Regions from separate parts of the Heyndrickxia sp. NPDC080065 genome, predicted to be linked through region 3. Evidence: riboswitches for the same ligand, from Rfam matches in the RefSeq annotation. Region 3 holds a riboswitch; each other region holds the start of a gene.
What was found. Region 3 has a riboswitch for S-adenosylmethionine ahead of ACQKP0_RS02945 (methionine ABC transporter ATP-binding protein). Riboswitches for the same ligand answer to the same signal wherever they lie in the genome.
Positions count from the first base shown of each region.

Region 1: it holds a riboswitch for S-adenosylmethionine, as region 3 does, so the genes downstream of both, ACQKP0_RS18680 (methionine ABC transporter ATP-binding protein) here and ACQKP0_RS02945 (methionine ABC transporter ATP-binding protein) in region 3, are expected to answer to the same signal.
Region 2: it holds a riboswitch for S-adenosylmethionine, as region 3 does, so the genes downstream of both, ACQKP0_RS14210 (cyclase family protein) here and ACQKP0_RS02945 (methionine ABC transporter ATP-binding protein) in region 3, are expected to answer to the same signal.

Region 1 is NZ_JBNNWS010000016.1:6,903-13,896, reverse strand. It holds gene ACQKP0_RS18715 (acetyl-CoA C-acetyltransferase) at 1-34, shown strand, start outside; gene ACQKP0_RS18710 (acyl-CoA dehydrogenase family protein) at 57-1,832, shown strand; gene ACQKP0_RS18705 (glycosyltransferase family 2 protein) at 1,965-3,305, shown strand; gene ACQKP0_RS18700 (arsenate reductase family protein) at 3,433-3,789, shown strand; gene gcvH (glycine cleavage system protein GcvH) at 4,005-4,388, shown strand; gene ACQKP0_RS18690 (thioredoxin family protein) at 4,461-4,766, shown strand; gene ACQKP0_RS18685 (SCP2 sterol-binding domain-containing protein) at 4,956-5,297, shown strand; SAM riboswitch class I at 5,395-5,501, shown strand; gene ACQKP0_RS18680 (methionine ABC transporter ATP-binding protein) at 5,582-6,610, shown strand; gene ACQKP0_RS18675 (methionine ABC transporter permease) at 6,603-6,994, shown strand, end outside.
Region 2 is NZ_JBNNWS010000010.1:199,590-206,583, reverse strand. It holds gene ACQKP0_RS14230 (DMT family transporter) at 221-1,108, opposite strand; gene ACQKP0_RS14225 (GNAT family N-acetyltransferase) at 1,328-1,756, opposite strand; gene ACQKP0_RS14220 (NUDIX hydrolase) at 2,112-2,582, opposite strand; gene ACQKP0_RS14215 (hypothetical protein) at 2,661-2,891, opposite strand; gene ACQKP0_RS14210 (cyclase family protein) at 3,246-3,983, opposite strand; SAM riboswitch class I at 4,062-4,161, opposite strand; gene ACQKP0_RS14205 (hypothetical protein) at 4,370-4,930, opposite strand; gene ACQKP0_RS14200 (NUDIX hydrolase) at 5,038-5,475, opposite strand; gene ACQKP0_RS14195 (DUF2268 domain-containing putative Zn-dependent protease) at 5,693-5,899, opposite strand; gene ACQKP0_RS14190 (S66 peptidase family protein) at 6,205-6,994, shown strand, end outside.
Region 3 is NZ_JBNNWS010000002.1:161,701-168,694, reverse strand. It holds gene ACQKP0_RS02970 (diphthine--ammonia ligase) at 73-741, shown strand; gene ACQKP0_RS02965 (ArsR/SmtB family transcription factor) at 1,008-2,039, shown strand; gene ACQKP0_RS02960 (MFS transporter) at 2,045-3,259, shown strand; gene ACQKP0_RS02955 (hypothetical protein) at 3,317-3,784, opposite strand; gene ACQKP0_RS02950 (L,D-transpeptidase) at 3,913-4,245, shown strand; SAM riboswitch class I at 4,723-4,840, shown strand; gene ACQKP0_RS02945 (methionine ABC transporter ATP-binding protein) at 5,137-6,162, shown strand; gene ACQKP0_RS02940 (methionine ABC transporter permease) at 6,152-6,814, shown strand; gene ACQKP0_RS02935 (MetQ/NlpA family ABC transporter substrate-binding protein) at 6,861-6,994, shown strand, end outside.

The sequences.
Region 1 (6,994 bases), on a different contig from region 3:
GGGTGCCGCTGGAGTAATTGAATTAATTTCGTAAAGATGATTAAGGAGGAAGAATAATGACAAATCAAACGGATAAATTGATTAAAGGTGGAAGCTTTTTAATTGATGATATTTCTTTTGAACAAATGTTTACGCCAGAAGATTTTAGTGATGAGCAAAAAATGATTGCTAAAACAACAGAGGATTATGTTAATCATGAGGTCGTTCCGCAAATTGAATATTTAGAAAAACATGAATTTGATCGTTCGGTTAAACTATTAAAATCTGCTGGTGAACTAGGGCTATTAGGTGCGGATGTTCCAGAGGAATATGGTGGTTTAGAATTAGATAAAGTAAGCTCAGCACTTATTGCTGAAAAAATGGCAAAAGTAGGCGGATTCTCAATTTCTCATGGTGCCCATGTAGGGATAGGATCACTGCCTATCGTATTATTTGGTAACGAGGAACAAAAGAAAAAATATTTGCCATTACTTGCAACTGGAGAAAAGCTTGCTGCGTATGCACTAACAGAACCAAGCTCTGGATCTGATGCTTTAGGAGCAAAAACAACGGCTAAATTAAATGAAGCGGGAACTCATTATATTTTAAATGGTGAAAAGCAATGGATTACAAATGCTGGATTTGCGGATGTATTTATTGTTTATGCGAAAATTGATGGAGATAAATTTTCAGCTTTTATCGTTGAACGAGAATTCCCAGGAGTTTCTACAGGAGCAGAGGAAAAGAAAGTGGGCATTAAAAGCTCATCCACTCGTACATTAATTTTAGAAGATGCAGAAGTTCCTGTTGAAAACCTCCTTGGTGAAGCGGGAAAAGGTCATAAAATTGCTTTTAATATTTTAAATATTGGGCGCTATAAATTAGGCGTTGGAACGGTAGGGGGAGCGAAACACGCATTTGAAATTACGGTTAAGTACGCGAACCAGCGGAAACAATTCCAAACACCTATTTCTTCATTTAACTTAACGAAAGAAAAGATAAGTACAATGGCGTCAAAAATTTATGCTGCTGAAAGCTCTGTCTATCGTACAGTAGGTCTTTTTGATGAAAGAATGAGCCATGTTGATGCAAAAGACGGGCATGAAATCGCAAATTCGATAGCTGAATATGCAATTGAATGCTCACTAAATAAAGTATTTGGTTCAGAAGTGCTTGACTATGTTGTGGATGAAGGGGTTCAAATCCATGGCGGATACGGTTTCATGGATGAATATGAAATTTCAAGGGCTTATCGTGATTCGCGAATTAACCGTATTTTTGAGGGGACAAATGAAATTAACCGTCTAATTGTTCCTGGAACATTAATGAAAAAAGCGATGAAAGGTGAGCTGCCACTTCTTCAAAAAGTTCAAAGCCTTCAAGAAGAACTTATGATGATGATGCCTGAAGAAATTGGAGAAGATACATTAGATCAAGAAAAATATTTAACTCGTAATGCGAAAAAAGTAGCTCTTATGGTTGCTGGATTAGGGGCACAAAAATTCGGTACAAAGCTTGAACAGGAGCAAGAAATTCTTGTCAATGTTGCAGATATTGTTTCATTAGCTTATGCGATGGAATCCGCCGTTCTTCGTACAGAAAAAGCGATTAATAAAGATGGTGTAGAGAAAAGCCAACAAAAAATTCTTTATACACAAATTTTCTGTCAAGAATCAATCAATGAAATCGAACAACTTGCTAAGGAATCACTCGTCGCCATTGAAAACGGTGATACACTGCGAATGATGTTATCTGCACTTCGTAAATTAATTCGTCACACACCAATTAATGTCATTACGAAAAAACGTGAAGCATCTGAAAAGGTAATAGAAGCAGAACGTTATGTTCTTTAAACCATAATTAAATCCCTGACATGAATCTTTCATGTCAGGGATTTTTTTTTTCAAATGCAGCATGATAAATGTAACGGACTGAAAACTTAAAGATATGAATTTTTAGATGTATGTTTGAATGGAGGAAACCTATTGCATAAGTCTTGGAATCTTCTTGATAGACTACAGAAGAAATATTATTTAACAGTTAAGTTTAAATTTTGGGCTAGTCATTTCATTGCCTTAATATGGATGGTTTTTTCCATCTGTATTTCTTATCCGTGGATCGCCGATTTAGCCAAAATTGTCACCTTTCCAATAGCAGTTATTATTATTACTGGAATAGCCTACATTCCAGGGTATTTAAACGCATTTTTAATTATGAGTTTATTATTTGATAAGCAGCCAGTGGTGAAGGATGAATTTCCTATTGACCCTGTTACCATTTTAATTGCTGCATATAATGAAGAGAAAAGTATTTATAATACCGTAAAATATATTAAAAACCAAGATCATAAAGGAAAGATAAAAGTCATTATCATCGATAATGCTTCAAAGGATAAGACGGCTCCAGAAGCCAAAAGAGCAATAGAAGAGTTACAATTAGACGGCGAAATACTTTACGAGGAGAAGCCAGGTAAGTTTTACGCGTTAAATCATGGGCTGCAGCATGTTGAGACAAAGTACGTCATTACCTTGGATGCTGATACCGTTATCCATCAATCGGCGGTGAGAAATCTTATTGCTAGAATCGAAAGCAGCCCAAATGATGTTGCCGCGGTAGCAGGTTCTGTTCTTGTTCGAAATAGTCGTGAGAATATATGGACAAAGATTCAGGAATGGGATTATTTCTTAGGTATTGCTTCCATAAAAAGGCTTCAAGGTTTGTACCAAGGTACATTGGTAGCACAAGGAGCATTTAGTTTATATAAGACAAAAACGATTCTAGAAATAGGGGGTTGGCCTGATGCAATTGGTGAAGATATTGTTGTTACTTGGAAGCTCCTTGAAAGAAGAAATATGGTTTATTTTGAGCCACTAGCAGTTGCTTTTACTGATGTTCCCACCTCCCTAATGCATTTTATACGACAGCGCTCAAGATGGGCAAGAGGTATGATTGAAGGTTTACAGGCAATTAAACCTTGGGAACAACCACAAATATATACGAAATATTTAACAGGTGTTAACTTGATAATGCCATTCTTAGATGTAACATACACATTTTCTTGGATACCTGGTTTAATATTAGCTTTATTCGGCCATTATTGGATTGTTGGTCCGATGACCTTGCTCGTTTTACCTTTAACATTGATCAGTTTTGGGATCCTCTATCTTTACCAAAAAAGATTCGTATTTAGTCCATTAAACTTAAAGGTAAGAAAAAATATAGTTGGCTTTATATTATTTATTTTGTTTTATCAAATGATTATGTCTCCTGCTTCTACCTATGGATATTTACAAGAGTTTCTCAAAATGGATAGAAGGTGGAAATAAAAAACGTAGAAAGATATCAAATAATATCTTTGAAATCAAAGCATTGAGAAGGTAAAATAAAGTTAATATCGAATAATATTACTATTCGATATTTAATAGTAGTCCCATAATAAGGTGGTGATTAAAGATGGCAATGACCTTTTATTGGTACCCAAAATGTGGGACATGCCGTAAAGCAAAAAAATGGTTAGAAGAGCATGATATTGCTTTTGAGGAAGTACATATTGCAGAAAATCCTCCAACTCGTCAAGAATTAGAAGAATTTTATAAAATCAGTGGCCTAGAATTAAAAAAGTTTTTTAACACTAGTGGTCAAAAATACCGTGAACTTGGAATGAAAGATCGTATAAAATCCGCTTCTGAAGACGAATTATTAGATCTGCTTGCGTCAGATGGAATGCTGATTAAACGTCCAATTTTAACTGATCATGAAAAAGTAACAGTCGGATTTAATGAAGAAATGTATGAGAAAACGTGGATATAGTTTTCACAGTTTGTTTTCTTGATATCATTAAGGTTTTATGTAAATATTAACTTAATCAGGCTGTTTCGATAAAATTATTCGTATTTTGTATAGTATTGAACATCTTTATGTACATAGGTTCGGGGAAATTTTTGACTCCGGTTTATGAAGATTTTTAATCAAAAGCAATAAGATTACGAAAAGAGCCTTTGATAAATATTTGGAGGGATTTGTTAATGAGTTTACCAAGTGAATTACGTTATTCTGAAGAACATGAATGGGTAAAAGATGAAGGTGGCAACCTGCGTATTGGAATTACAGATTTCGCTCAATCAGAGTTAGGTGATATCGTATTCGTTGAGCTTCCAGAAGTAGGAGATGAAGTAACTGCAAACGAACCATTTGGAAGTGTTGAATCTGTTAAAACAGTTTCTGAATTATATGCTCCTGTTAGTGGAAAAGTTGTAGCAGTAAATGAAGAATTAGGTGATAATCCTGAATTCGTTAATGAATCACCATATGAAAAAGCATGGATGATCGTTGTTGAACCTTCCAATGCCGGTGAATTAGAAGAGTTAATGACTGCAGAACAATACGAAGAAATGATTAATGAAGACTAATACATCAATATCACCTTGGGTATACTCCAAGGTGTTTTTTATATCATTAAGTTTAAAGGATGGAATATCATCATGGATGAATGGACGAAGGAAGAAGTAATACACAAAACAAAAAATGCTGAAAAACTTGCCATGTACTTCTATACCCCATTATGTGGTACATGCCAAGTAGCAAGTAAAATGTTAGATATTGTTGAAAAGATAGTCCCCCAATTTGAATTTGGTAAAGCTGATTTAAATTATATGCCTGAAATCGCAACACAATATTCAATTGAAAGTGTCCCTTGTTTATTAATTTTTCAACATGGTGAATGCAAGGAAAAAATCTATGCATTCCAGTCTGTCACCAATCTATATGAAGTGTTAAAAAATATTTGATGAATATTTTCTGAATCGACCATTCATGAATGCCGGTAATCCATTAAGATGTCAAAGGTAGATAGCGACTTGTTTAGACAAGAACTGCTATCTATTTTTTGTATTAAAAATTATGTAGAAAAACTATTAAAGGAATAAAGGAGAAAATACGGAAATATTTATGGTAAAAGGGTGTTAGGGGTGATTGGTGTGAATGAGTTATTCGAACGTATTATTGTTGAAATAAATGAAAGAAAGCATCTAAAAGTTTTACTACCTAGAAACCCACTTACCATCAAGTTTGAATGTGAGGATGAAGAATGGACGATCATCCTTTCTAGAGAAAACTGTAAATATATTAAAGGAAGTATAAATGAAAAAGGAGATTTGAGGATATGTGCATCTGCTCATGTACTAAATCTTCTTTTGACTGGTGAAATCCGACTCCACCAATTAAGTAAATATGGAGAAATAAATGTTGAAGGTTCCTATCGTCATTCACTTTTACTTGAATCAATTATTTGGTTATGCAGGGATTATAAAATTGCTTAAAGCTTTACTTGAAAATGCTGTTGACACTTATTTTCGAGTGTAGTAAAATAATTTTCATATTAATTAATCTATTAATCAATTGAATATAAAAGTGGTTCTCTTATCAAGAGAGGTGGAGGGATGTGCCCTATGAAGCCCGGCAACCGTCAGTTTACTGAAATGGTGCCAATTCACACAAAGTAATGATACTTTGGAAGATGAGAGGAAGGTTTCTATAAATTCGTGCCTTTCTGTTCATTTTGCAGAAAGGCTTTTTATTTTGTATTTAAGTGAGGTGTAACATCATGATTACTATTCAGAAAGTTAAAAAAATCTTTTCTACAAAGAGTGGAAAAGTGATAGCTGTTGATGATATTAATATTGACATAAATAAAGGCGAAATCTTTGGAATCATTGGTTATTCCGGTGCAGGAAAAAGTACGCTTATTCGAATGTTGAATGGATTAGAGATACCTACTTCAGGAAATATTCATGTTGCAGGAAAAGAAATATCAAAAATCAAAGGTTCTGAATTAAGAAGGGCTAGACAAGAAATTGGGATGATTTTTCAGCATTTCAATTTACTTTGGTCGAGGACTGTAGAAGAAAATATTTCTTTCCCACTTGAAATTGCTGGAGTACCTAGGCAGGAACGTCGGAAGAAAGTAGATGAATTAATTAAGCTTGTTGGACTTGAGGGAAGAGAAAAATCCTATCCATCACAACTAAGCGGCGGTCAAAAACAACGTGTAGGAATTGCACGAGCATTAGCAAATGACCCAAAAGTACTGTTATGTGATGAGGCTACTTCGGCATTAGATCCGCAAACAACCGATTCAATTTTAGATCTTTTAGTTGATATTAATGAAAGACTTGGATTAACGATTGTTTTGATTACACATGAAATGCATGTCATTCGTAAAATTTGCCATAGGGTTGCTGTTATGGAAAGTGGAAAAGTCGTTGAAACGGGCTCTGTCTTAGATGTATTTAAGAATCCACAGCAGCAAATAACCCAGCGTTTTGTAAGGCAGTTAACCGAACAACAAGATACACAGGAAACGGCCACTCAGCTTCTAGAATTGTATCCGAATGGTCAAGTGGTTATGCTGACGTTTATAGGAAATTCGGCTGAACAACCGATTATTACGAATCTAATACGTAACTTTGACTTTTGCGTAAATATTATTCAAGGGAACATCTCTCAAACTCAAAACGGATCATATGGTACATTATTTGTTCATTTAGATGGTAAAAAGGAAGAGATAAACAAGGGAATTCAATATTTGCAACAACAAAAGATAGGACTTGAGGTGATCAAAGCAAATGATTGAGAAATACTTTCCTGATGTAGATTGGAATCAAATGTGGGAGGCGACGAAAGAGACGTTATATATGTCTTTTTGGTCGGTAATCGCTACATTTGTTCTTGGAATTATTTTAGGTCTATTATTATTTTTCACTGCAAAGGGCGGACTTTGGCAAAATAAAATGGTCAATTCGGTTGTTTCCGCAATAGTGAATATTTTCCGATCTATTCCATTTATTATCTTAATTGTACTTTTAGTTCCTTTTACGAAAGTAATAGTCGGAAAGATTATTGGGCCAGATGCTGCATTACCGGCTTTAATTATCGGGGCTGCTCCTTTTTATGCTCGTTTAGTTGAGATAGGTCTAAGGGAAGTCGATAAAGGTGTTATCGAAGCAGCTAGAGCGAT
Region 2 (6,994 bases), on a different contig from region 3:
AATCTTAATTCTGAATTATCTAGGTTCAACACAATCTGCCATTGCTACAAAATTCATAAAATATAAATCTAAAATTTGACTTGCTGACCAAGAGTTGTTGATTTTGTAATAGCAAAGTTTAGTATAGATCCGTTGAATAACTTAGGTTCTGGATATGCGTATTTGATATTTACATTCCTATTTACATCTCCATAGTATATTTTATATATATACTTCTGATTTAAAGCCAACCACCTCTATCTCTACTAACTTCTAGTCTTTTTTTAGATGTAGAGTTTGCTATAAAGACACCAGTTAAAATAATTAAAGCACCAAAATATCCCTTCACCCCCATATTTTCATGTAGGAAGATGTATGCGAATATGGCTGAAAAAATCGGTTCAAGTGAAAAAAGAAAACCAGTGCTTTCAGGTGTAGTGTACTTTTGAGCAATTGGCTGCATAACAAAGCCGTATGCAGAGCAGATGAGTGCTAATCCAAGTATGGCAAACCATTGAATCCCATTTTGGGGTAATACAGATGTTTCATAAATAACTGATCCTATCGTTGCAAATAAAGCAGCAAATCCGAGTTGAAATATTCCCAGTTGTAAGCTATCAACCTCTCGGATAAAATAGTTTGTTACTAAAATGTGGATCGCATAAAGGAAGGCTGCTATCAAACAATATATAGATCCAAACGCAAAAGTAAAATCATCCTCAATAGTAAGCAGAGCTAGACCAAACGAAACAATCGTAACTCCTAATATAATTTTTTTACTAGGCCATTTTCTTGTGATGAATGTCTGTAAAATCGGCACTAAAATCACAGTGGTACTAGTCAAAAAACCAGCCGATGAAGCATTTGTATTTTTAACACCATGCAAAAGAGCAAAGAAAATAGTGCATAGCAGTGCTCCAACAATAGCACTGTATTTCAATAATTTAACATCTACATGAATAATTTTTTTGTAAAATATCACTATCATCACGATAAATGCAATTCCAAATCGTAATCCAATGATTGTTAATGGAGAAATCGTATCCACACAGATTTTCATAAATAGATAAGATATACCCCACCCCATAGAAACAGTGGCTAATAAAAAGTTTGCTTGTTTTTGTGTCATAAATTAGTCCTACCCTTGCTTGTCGTATTACCCGCAGATCATCCTTTAGCTGCTCAAAGCAAAGTCACATTGAATGATTTAACTGATGGACCTTATATACTTAGTTTAATTTTCACCAAAAAAATCTTTTTCCAAAATAGCGTAAAAGTATTGGTCTATCCATTTATTTTGCCAAAATAGCTCTTCTTTAAAAACCCCTTCCCTGTTCATACCAATACGTTACATCAGGGCTGCAGAGCGTATGTTTTTTGAATTGCACATTCCAACCACTTTATGTGCTTCTAACTTTTCAAAAGCAAATTTTAATAATAGTTTAGCCGCATCACTTCCATGACCTTCACCTCTATATTCAGGAAGTATTACAAAACCAATTTCCCAGCTTTTCCTATAATCACTATAGCTCCATATTTGCGCTAAACCAATTGGTAGTATACTTCTATCAGCTTCTATAGATACTACAAAATCATAACTTCTTGGTTTTCCGCTTTCTTCGATTTTACTAATATACTTGTTACGGACTACATTTACATCAGTCTGTACAGATTCCTCAAAATACCATAATTTTTCATCACATTCAATCTTGCAAATAAAATCCATATCATGAATTGATATCTTTGACAATAATAAATTACCACTAGATATCTCCAAAATATTCCCTCCCTTTGTTCCACAATTGTTAAAGTAACCTTTTTCATTAATAAAAAGCGTATTACCTATTTGTTTACAATAAATTCATCACTAAAAAAATGATTATTTTAATTTGCTACGATACAAAGAACTGTACGTTAAAAACTTATAATAATTTTATAAATAGGTGGTAACTGGGATACAGTTACCACTTAATAGATATGTTACTTCCTATTAGAAAGTTTCAAAAGTACACCAACAGCATCAAAAAATATTTCATTTAGTTTATTTATTCATTGATTTATTTAAAATCCCCTTCAGCCTACCCAGCCCAGTTACAAATAAAATTATGTTGAATGAGTTTAGTAACTTCTTATTATTTATCCTCTAATCTTCCTAAAAGGTTATAAGGATCTACATCCCAAGTTTCATATGGAATAAAACTTGTTGCTCTTATAGAATCAATAGTCCGAGAGTTCATATGTGGACGAGTTATGTAATTATCAATATTATCTTCATTTAACTTTACAAATTTTGCCTCTTTTATCTCTTCTGCTTGAATCTTTATTTCCCCATCAACATACTTTGCTTTAAATACTATAGATAATATGTGCTTCGTTGCGTTGTAATAAACACCTGTAATTCCAATAGGTGAGATAACAATTCCAGTCTCCTCTAATACTTCCCTACACACAGCTTTATCTAATGGTTCCCCTTCTTCCACTTGTCCTCCAGGTGGTTCCCACGTATCAGAACGCCAATGTGTTTTAACTAATAAAGCTTCCCCATTCTCATTGGTAACATAAGCAGAAACTGCAATTATATGTTTTGGATTAAGACTACTCATTCTTATTATTCCCTCCTGATTTTTTTCTCTAAATACTCTTTTCTCCATCTTCAAGAAACCAGCCCCATAAAATAACCGTTAATTTCTTTTTCCAAAACCTACAAATGATAGACTCAAACCAATTAATATGATTATGTAAGCAAACTCTCCTAAGTTTAAACTATCATCTACAACAATGATTCCTCCAACTAAAATTAAGTTTAAACCGAGCAACATAAATTTTACCCCTGCTATATTACTTTTCCTCAAAATCCCAAAAATCACCAAACTTACCATTAACACAAAAAACATTCCAACTAACAAAGACATCTTGATCTCTCCTTATATCCTTCTTTAGTTGGTATATTCTATAAATTAATGATAATTCCTTTTTCAAATAAGATTGAACCGTTTAAGTGACTTGCTGCTGCATGTTTCTATACCGCTCCTAACATTCACCAATAAATTTATTGATAGAATAAAAGAACCTAAAAATATTCTCAATTTTTTTCCTCATGTTGCTTCCTTTATAAGAGAAATGAACAAAACAACAGACTAAAATAAATTAAAAGGAGCTTCCTAAAAGCCTTTTTGGCAATTTGGAAGCTCTTTTTTCTAATAATTTCTTTGGTCCTTATCAAATTTTTCTCAGGAACATATATTCTTTAGGTTCTTCTTGTAAATTTAAGGTAGAATAGCGAATGATCTTACTGGAAAGCCAGATGCCTTTTCTGGTTTTGGAACAATGTTAAATATGACCGCTCCTTTTGCCGGAAGCTGATCCAAATTTGTTAAAAGCTCAACTTGATATGTATCCTGCTCAAGTACATAGTATTCTGCTAACAGTGCTCCATTTTTTTGAAAGTCAATACTTGAATCAGTATCAAAGGTTTCATGACCGACCGCTTTAATTTTTCTTTCCTCAAATAAAAATTTCAATGAATCAACTGACCAACCTGGTGCATGATTATTCCCATCTTCATCTTTGTTATTAAATTCTTCTAGATTAGGCCATCGTTTACTCCAATCAGTTCGAAGAGCGACAAATGACCCTTCCTCGATTTTTCCATGATCTTCTTCAAATTTCAAAATATCGTCCACGGTTAAGGTGAAATCATGGTTTTCTGCGGCTTCCTTCGATTTATCAATTACAACAAGAGGCAAAATTAATTCCTTTAACTCTAATTCATCCAAATATCTCTTATTGCGGACAAAATGTATCGGTGCATCCAGATGTGTTCCATACTGCCCCGCAAATGTAAAACTTTGTGCAAGAAATCCATCATTATGATCAAATAATGTTTTAAAATCAGCTGAATCAAAAGCAGAAAAGTGCGGAGAATCAGGTCCAAAAGTATGGGTTAAATCAACCCAATGTTTTTCTTTCAATAGATTAATAGCTTTGATTAATTCACTTGCCATAATAAATTCCTCCTAATTTAAATAATAAAAACCTCTTCTTGAAAATAAGAAGAGGTTTTAGATTTACAATTAATACTCCTCTTATCTTCAAGCTATACGCTTCTGGAATTAGCACAGTACTTAAAAGCCTGTTGCTGAGGTATCAATGGGCCAGTCCCTCCACCTCTCTGGATAAGAAAATTACTCATATTTAATTATTTACAACTTTACATATGTCTAAGTTGAAAGTCAATTATAAATTTAAAAAATTAAAAATTATCTTAGTTAGAAATAACCATTTTCTCAAAATATATGACTAGCATATTTTTGAACATTATAAACATTTATCTTTAACACGGAAAAAGTTCTTATTACTCTAATCTATATTTTGGTCGTGATAAAAAACGTTACTGGGCAATCAACTGCAGCCCCTCTGTTAAGTCTTGATGGTATATCCAAGCGTTTTGTTCACGTGTTGTGGCACCTATCCAAATAAAATCCGGATTTGGCCCGTTTGCTCCATTGAATGTAACAATAAGATGTTTATATTTTTTAACATGATTAGATGCTATTTCTTCAAAAAATGATAATTGGGGGTTTAGTCTGCCGTTACCCCCCGTATATTCACTTCGGTATTCACTATATTCTGGTAAATCGTCATGGTGTTTTACTTGACTAAATGTAATTATGATATCTCTGTCTTCCAACACTAGTAAAACATATTCATAGGACAAGCCCGCATTTCGTACTTCAGCAATAATATTAAGTTCTGGATGTTGGTTCGCATGATGGTATATGGAGTCAAAAACATAGGAGGCACGCTGGCGGGAGATGAAATTTTTCTCTGTCAAGATTTCAGGTTTTCCTACCCTTTCCCTATAAAAGCGCGAAAGGCCTAGTTTAATACCCTTAATTATTATAAGCTTTTCTTGATCGCTAAGGTAAAATTCATGATGTAAATGATTCATTTCAATCACCATCCTCCATGATAATTCAAAACCTATATCTCAATAAGCTAACAACCCTCGAAAAAAACACAATCACAATTAATAAAATCAATTAATAAAATCTAGTCCTAATTAATCGTCTTATTCATTTTTATTTCAAACTCAGGTTTAGTTACAAATTCCATATATTTTATATCATTTTTAAAGTCCAAGTATGCTTTAAAACGTGTTTGAATAGCTGGTGTAGTAACTAATTCAAGAACTTTGTCCCTTGGTACCCACTCACTTTCTGATGTTTCTTCTGAAATACTTAGCTCTCCACCTACAGGCCTGCAAACAAAATCTAAAATTAATTTTGTAGGAACATCAGTTACACCGTCATACCATTTATGTATACCAGTATTAGAATAAACTCCAATTAATTGAGATACAGCTGTATCTATCCCACTTTCTTCTTTTACTTCTCTAATTAATGCATCCATTAGATTCTCCCCAACTTCCACTTGCCCACCTGGAAAAACCCAGCCACCATTATGTGTTTTTACTAAAAGTATTTCCCCCTTCATTATTTTCAACAATACCACTCACTGCTAATATATGTGTAGGCCAACTCATGTAATTGCCTCCTCCTGTATACCTTTTTAAATTCCTTTATTATGTATTCTTTTTCCTACTTTCACTAACCTGACTTTTCTATAAGACAAAAAATTCATTGTTAAAAGAATGTCCCCAGTAATTTATTTAGAACCACTATTTGAAATAGGATTAATAATATTCAATCACCTATTTTAACAACATTTGAGAGATCTCCTTTACCCAGTTGTGTTGATGTTGCCAACAATCCCACACATCATAAAATATTCTGAAGGTAACAAAAGTCAATTCTTCAAAGGAAATATTTTTACATTTTTCAAGATACCATTTAACTAAGTAATAGCCTAATGAATATCCTCCCCAAAAGGGTAATCCTTGTTCATCGTTTCCGAACATAAATAAATCAGTTGGACTTCCTTTATTTTTTTTGGTGTAATAACCAAATTTAAGTTTTGTATTCTACTGTATATATTCTCCTATACAACAATAAGTCCTGTTTTTATTAAAAAATAATCATGGTTAAACTACCCTGTCTTTTAGTAGAACAAGCAATAAATATCTTATCCCATATAATTAATGAATTTTACATAAAAAAATGTAAGTATTTAATTTGTAGTTATCTTGAATTTGACATATTTCAGTTCACCTTATAATACTATTATCGTAAATTATAATTGAAACGAATCCAGGGAGAGAAAAATATGGCAATAAGACCCTCGTTGTTACAAAGAGGAGATACGATTGGATTGGTTACACCTGGCAGCTCTCTAGAACCAAATGTTATAAATGCCAGAGTACAAGTGTTAAGAGATATGGGCTTTACTGTCGTTTTTGGCAGTCACGTTTATTCTCATAATGGCATCATAGCTGCCACACCTCAACAAAGAGCAGAGGATATAATGAATATGTTTAGAGATCCGAGTGTCAAAATGATCCTTTCAACCCGGGGAGGAACCGGGGTTCAAACCATTCTTCCTTATTTAGATTTTGGTGTTATAAACAATAGCCCTAAAATTATATCCGGTTATAGTGATACCTCGGTATTATTAAATAGTTTGTATCTGTATAGTAATTTAATTACGTTCCACAGCTTAATGCTTATTGACTTTCGGTCGGAAACTCCTGCTTATAATTATGACCAATTTTTCAAAGCAACTTCTACGCTTGCTTCTTCCAGGATCATCGAAAATCCACCGGACATTCCCCTGATAAGTTTAGTACCTGGTAATGTTACAGGTCCAATCGTCGGTGGAAATATGACTTCGTTAGTGAATACACTTGGCACACCATATGAAATAAATACAAAAGGAAAAATACTGTTTTTAGAAGAAACCCACACTCCTGCTACGTTGATTTTTAGGTATCTTACTCAATTCTTGATGGCAGGTAAATTTCAAGATTGTCTTGGGATTATCATGGGGGATTGTACAAATTGCCCAGTATCTTATAATACATCCTATGCAGATTTAATTAATAATTTGTTAGTCCCCT
Region 3 (6,994 bases):
TGTAATAAAGATTTTCGATTGAAAAGCAACAAAGTTTAAGAAAAGAGCCTTAAAAATAAAGGAGATGTGTCGATGGAACGAAAACGTTTGGCTCTTTCATGGAGCGGGGGAAAGGATAGCTGTTTTGCTTTACATAAATTAATTGATCAAGGGGCAGAAGTAGTTTGCTTAGTGACTACTGCCCCAAAAGAAACAGGATTAACTTTTGCGCATGGAGAAAAGATTGAATTGATATTAGCACAAGGAAAAGCATTAGGAATCCCAGTTCACATCATAGATTGCGGCTTTAAAAGCTATACAGAGGATTTTCGTAAAAAGCTCCTAATGCTTAAGGAAAAGTATCAATTGGATGGGATTGCATTCGGTGATTTGTATTTAGATGAGCACCGAGAATGGGGAGAAAAATTAGCAAATGAGACAGGTATAGAGGCTATTTACCCTTTATGGATGAAACAATCAGATTCACTTCAAACCCTTTCTACTTTTATAGATACAGGTTATCAAGCGATCGTAATAAGAGTTCAGCACGGGAAGCTGCCAGATTCATGGCTTGGAAAAACACTGGATCATGAATTTTGGAATGAAATCCAAACTTATGATGTTTGTCCTATGGGTGAATCAGGGGAATATCATACGTTTGTGTTTGACGGCCCATTGTTTCGTGAAAAAGTTGAATTTTCTACAGGTAAAATAATCAATCAGGAATACTCTGCTAGATTAGAAGTTTTTCAAAGGCACTGATAATGTTCGTTCCAGCGGTGTATGCGGTCAGCTTTTTTATACGAATGTATAACTTGCTGAACGCGTACACCGCTGGTTGTTTAGAAAAAATAATTTTGTTAAACAGAGCCTTTTAGTAAAAATAGTATCTTGGTTGAGACTGATTCTATCAATTTAGAATTGGTCTTTTTTATTTTGTTCGAAAAATACAGAATTATAAATTCAAAAAAAGTTGAACAAATAATTCGAAACCTTTAAAATAAAAGTAGAAAAGGAGTTGATATGATTTGAATGTAATAGATATGTCATTCAAACGGACAAGCTATGAGGTTGAAGTAAAATATTCGATTTTGTATGAATGTGCTTTAGGCATAGCTATGATTACTTATCCAAAGCTTAAAGACAAATTGGATAAACCCGGTTATTATTGGGATCATCTTCGGAGCCATCTACCAGACAGCCTAGAATCAGAATTACAATATTGTCAGGAACATAATACTTGGAAAATACTTCTTCAGTTACTACATACACAGGATTTCCACTCTCTTATGAGTTTTATCAGTTATATTTCAGACTTAACTGATCAGCAGCTCAAATATTTTTCGCTCCCTTTTTTAGAAGAATCACAGGAATATAATCGTCATTTAGCCTCACAAGGTGATACTGATGCATTTAATCGAATGATATTGGCATGTAAACAGCATTTGTTTTTTCCACAAATGATTCATTTTCTTTCCGAAGTAGATATGTCCGAGCTAAGGATCCATTTAATCGAGGTGATGAGTGGATGGTATAACGAAGTAGTAAAGAAAGACGAAGATGAGACTATAGGTATGCTAAAAAGAGATTATCATGGGAAGTTGAAAATGTTGGAAAAGGCAGCTCCAGAGGAAGTAGTACAATGGGCGACAGGAGAGGAATACAAGCCAGAGGCAAATATATCTAAAGTTCTCCTTATCCCACATTATGTTTACCGGCCTTGGACGATCCAAGCCCATTTATCAGAAACAAAAGTGTTGTACTACCCTATTAGTGAAACCAGTTTAACCGATCAAGACGATGTTTCTTCATTAGCTTTATTATACAAAGCATTAGGTGATGAAAAACGATTAAGGATTGTCAAATTATTATTTGAGAAGGATCGATCATTAAAAGAATTAACGGATATTTTAGGGATAGGGAAGACTACCATACATCATCATTTAGCCATTTTGCGGTCTGCACATGTTGTTAAAGTAAAAGAATCAACCTATTCATTACTTCATCATTCTTTAAGTTTACTGGAGCCTCAATTAATGGACTATTTAAGAAGAGGGTGAGGCTCTTGAAAAAAAGTGCTGAAAAAAAGAATGTAACCCTACTGTTTATTGACCAAATGATTTCTACCTTTGCGAGTACATATGGAACGTTTTGTATTTCTTGGCTTGTCTATGAATTGACAGGTTCAAAAATGGCCATGGGAGGACTTTGGTTTGTTAGTATTTTTGGTCAGCTCATTGTGCAATTGTTTGCTGGCCCCTTCATTGATCGGTGGAAACGAACGACGATGATGAAGCTTTCCGAAGGCTTGCGATTTCTAGCATACTTAATAGCTTTCATATTATGGACTAGTGGTCATATCAACGTAGGGATATTATATGCTGTTTCGTTTATTAGTTCTGTTGTGGTTTACGATTCAGCAGCAAGTGCATTAATTCCAAAGTTAGCAGCAAGTGAAAATCTCGTAAAAATAAATGCGAAAATATCTGGATTTGTCCAGCTCGTACGATTCATTTCTTTACCGATCGCAGGTTTTCTAACCGAAAATCTAGGAGCGGGGAGGGGACTCGTTCTCATTGTTTTATTGTTTATTTCTTCACTTTGCATCCTACCTTTTATCAGTGAATCGGTAAGCAGAGTCTCTAGCAATCATACATGGATGAGTCAGTTTAAAGCAGGCATTCATATTTTTAGACAACATAAGATGTTGTTAAGCTTAGCATTATTTGTTGTAACTACGAGTTTTGGAGTTTATGCTACACAGGCAATGTATATCCCGTATGTAAGCGAAGTATTAGGCGGCTCCTCTTTTGAATACAGTCTATTTGCTGCTGCTTTTCCATTTGGCTATATCATTGGGACATTTATAGTAGGAAGGTTAAGAGAACCAAGAAAGTATTTATATGCAGTAATGGTTTTAGCATTATTTATTGGCGGCTGTACTTACATTATTTTAGGCTTAACTAAAACAATCGCAGTTGCATTATTCATTGAAACGATTGCAGGTATTTCCATGCCGTTTTGGAATGTATACAGTACAACCTTGTATCAACGATTGGTTCCGGAAACAATTTTAGGACAGGTTCTATCCGTACGTTTTCTGCTAACAAAAGCCGCGACGCCTTTAGGGATTTTGTATGGAACCTTTTGTGCATCTACTTTCAGCTTGCCATTCTTGTTCATGTCTGTTGGAGTGATTATTTGTATTGTCTCTGGGATAGGTTTGTTCTACATGGTGATGATCTCTCAAAAGATCGTCGATGAAAAAATTACTCTATAATATCTGGTGGTAAAATAACCATACATTCAAAAATAAAAGCACCATAATCGGTGCTTTTTATACATGAAATATACTATCAAGAACGGTTTCAGGGCTCTCATATTGACGGCCAAAATCACTTCCTGTGTAATAAAAAACAGGATTTTCAAGGTAAGTAGTTAAAGATTTTTCTTTGTCTATTTCCCATTTAAGCTGTTCTAATGCATTTTCAAAAGTATAGGCAGCTAATTGGTTAGGGCGTTTATGTTTAACAGAAATTGAAGCAATTTGCTCTCTCTCTTTCATGATAAAAATATCATCTCCATCATTTGAAAAAGCTTCAAACTCTAGTGAACTATAAGCAGCCTTTACAGAATGATCCTTTTTCTTAACAACAAAGCCTCTTTCTCTAAAATAATCTTCAAAAGTTTGAAGGAACTCTTGAACTTTTTTCTTAATCGTAGGCTCGATGTTATTTTGATATAATTTTACGTTTGTTTCTTTCAACCTAGATAATTCCAATTTTAACGTCTCTATTTGGTCCATTATCATTCTCCTCGTATAAGGTTACTATCTATTTTATCAAAGTCAGGCATTGCATTTCTATATTGAACCTAAATGATCAGTGATCAATCACCTTCTGTTTTCATAAAATATTGCAGGAGGTGCCTGTTATGCCTTATGAGATTCGTGTTTCAACATCTAAACGTCAATTAACACTTTTGAAGGATGGGAAAATTGTTAGAAGTTATCCGATAGGGGTTGGGAAAATGTTAACACCTACACCTAAAGGGTCATATAGAATAATTAACAAACAGCCTAATCCCGGCGGTCCTTTTGGTGTCATGTGGATGGGACTTTCAAGGCCGCATTATGGGATACACGGAACAAATAATCCTGCCTCAATCGGCAAAATTGTTTCACATGGTTGTATCCGAATGTACAACCAAGATGTACTTGCTCTTTCCAAAATAGTACCAATTGGGACGATAGTGAAAATTAGGTAGTTTAAGATATCGGGGTAGAAATTAATTATTTTAAAATAACGTATATGTTGATGATTATGTTGATAAAATCATCTGTAGCTATGGGTGAAGAATTATCTATACGTAGTAAACCGTATATCCTACAGGTCTTTCAAAAAATACAAGATTGTTAAAAATAAAGGCTGTTTTCGTAAAGGTTGTTGCTTTTTTAGTGATATTTTATTAACAATCTGAGTTGATTGTAGCGGAGGACACTTGACTCCTGCGGGAAAAAGAGGGAAGTGGGAGACCCCGCAGGCGGTAACGCCGAGGAGGCTCCCATCCCTCCCCGCGGAAAGCAAGTGTCTGGAGCGGAAATCAACGGACTAAGTTTATAGTCTAAAAACAACAATTTATACGAAAAGAGCCAAAATAAAAAATAAAAAAATGTATTGACTTATTTTTAATTTCGAAATAATATTGAACATATTAAATCGAAAAACTAAATAAATTGACTATTACTTATCCAGAGAGGTGGAGGGACTGGCCCTTTGAAGCCTCGGCAACGGGTTTGCATTTTGCAAATACCGTGCTAATTCCTGCGAATCGGTACAGTATCTGATTCGAAAGATAAGAAGTAGAATGGTTATTACGAACCCTTCTTCTTATCTGTGTGCGGATAAGAAGAAGGGTTTTTTGTGTTTTAAGCTCTTTTCTAATACTTTGTTGCTATTTGTAGCGAAGTAAAAATCGGCAGAGATTTTACGCAGTAAATATCTAGTAGGATTTTTACGGTTGTTTTTGCACTTATACAAAAAGTATGGGATGAAGAAAAGAGCACGAAGTCAATTTGATTAAGAATTGGAGCTATTTACGAAAAGCAACAATCTTTACGAAAACAGTTGTGTTTTAGAAAGAGGAGGGCCAAGCAGCATGATTAAATTTGAAGGTGTTAGCAAAGTTTTTCAATCAAAAGGGAGAGATGTAGCTGCTGTGCAGGATGTTTCCCTGTCGATTGAAAAGGGTGAAATCTTTGGAGTCATCGGCTTTAGTGGTGCCGGAAAGAGTACTTTGCTTAGACTCGTGAATCTACTAGAAAGGCCGACATCGGGAAAAGTGATTGTAAATGATCAAGTAAATCTTTCTTTATCAGAGAAGGATCTTCGAAAAATGAGGCAAAGAATCGGGATGATTTTCCAAACCTTTAATCTATTCAATTCTCGAACAGTGTTTGGAAATGTTGCTTATCCGTTAAAGCTAGCAAAGGTTCCAAAGCAGGAAATAAAACGCAGGGTGACAGAGCTTCTTCAATTTGTCGGGCTAGCTGACAAAGCAAATTATTATCCAGAGCAGCTATCCGGTGGACAAAAACAAAGGGTCGGCATCGCAAGAGCGCTTGCTACTTCTCCGGATATTCTAATCTGTGACGAAGCAACATCTGCTTTAGATCCTGAAACAACCGGTGATATTTTAAATCTATTAAAAAAGGTTAATGAAGAATACAATGTTACCATTCTATTAATTACTCATGAGATGCAGGTTATTCGAAATATTTGTGACCGTGTCGCTGTTATGGAGAATGGCAGAGTGATTGAAGAAGGAACTGTATTTGATATTTTTACAAAGCCAAAAACACAAACGACACAGAATTTTATTAGCTCCGTTTTAAATGACAAAATTTCGCCTAATGTATTTGAAAAGCTGCGATCGAATCAATCTAGTCGTCTATATCGTTTGATTTTTACAGGAGAAGAAACGAGTAAACCTCTGCTTTCTACTATTGCTAAAAGCTATGAGGTAGATGTCAATATTTTGTACGGCAATATAAGTGATATTCAGGAAGTATTAATTGGCAATTTAATTGTCGAATTACAGGGGGCAGATGATGAGGTAAACAAAGCTGTTGGGTATTTACAGAAATATGTTGAAGTAAAGGAGGTTTTCGATCATGCAGGTTGATTGGAATACATTTTGGCCAAGAGTTGTTCAGGCATCAGGACAAACAGTGACAATGGTGATTTTTACCCTTATTTTTGCCACAATCCTTGGTTCGGTGATCGGTTTACTCTTATTTGTCACTCGTAAAGGAAATATATTGGAGAATAAACCAGTTTTCACGATATTAAATATTTTAATTAATATTATTCGTCCGATTCCTTTTATTATTTTTCTAGTAGCTATCAGTCCGATTACCCGTGCAGTGATGGGTTCGACGATTGGGACAGGAGCTGCAATCTTTCCAATGACCATTGCTGCTTCATTCGGAATTGCTAGGGTAGTAGAAAATAATCTCGTATCAATTGATCCTGGGATTATTGAAGCGGCTAAGGCAATGGGAGCAAGTAAGCTTCAAATCATCTTTGGCGTCTTAATTCGTGAAGCTATGGGTCCATTAATTTTAGGTATTACCTTTATAACAGTTGGTTTAATTGACTTTTCAGCAATGGCAGGAACAGTAGGCGGAGGGGGTCTTGGTGATCTAGCAATGACTTACGGATACCAGCGCTTTGATACATCTGTCATGGTGGTTACGGTTGTATTATTAATTATTCTTGTACAAATTGCACAGTTTGTTGGGAACTATTTTGCGAGAATTTTCCTTCGTAGATAATCTATGAAGATTAGTATAAAACATCATAGGAAAAGAGGAAACGAGAATGAAAAAGTCATTTTTATTTAGTATTATTGTGGTTTTATTGATTTCTATTCTTGCAGCTTGTGGCAAAGAAACCGGTGGAAAAGATAGCAAAGTTGTGACTATCGGGGTAACAGGATCTGACGGACAAATGTG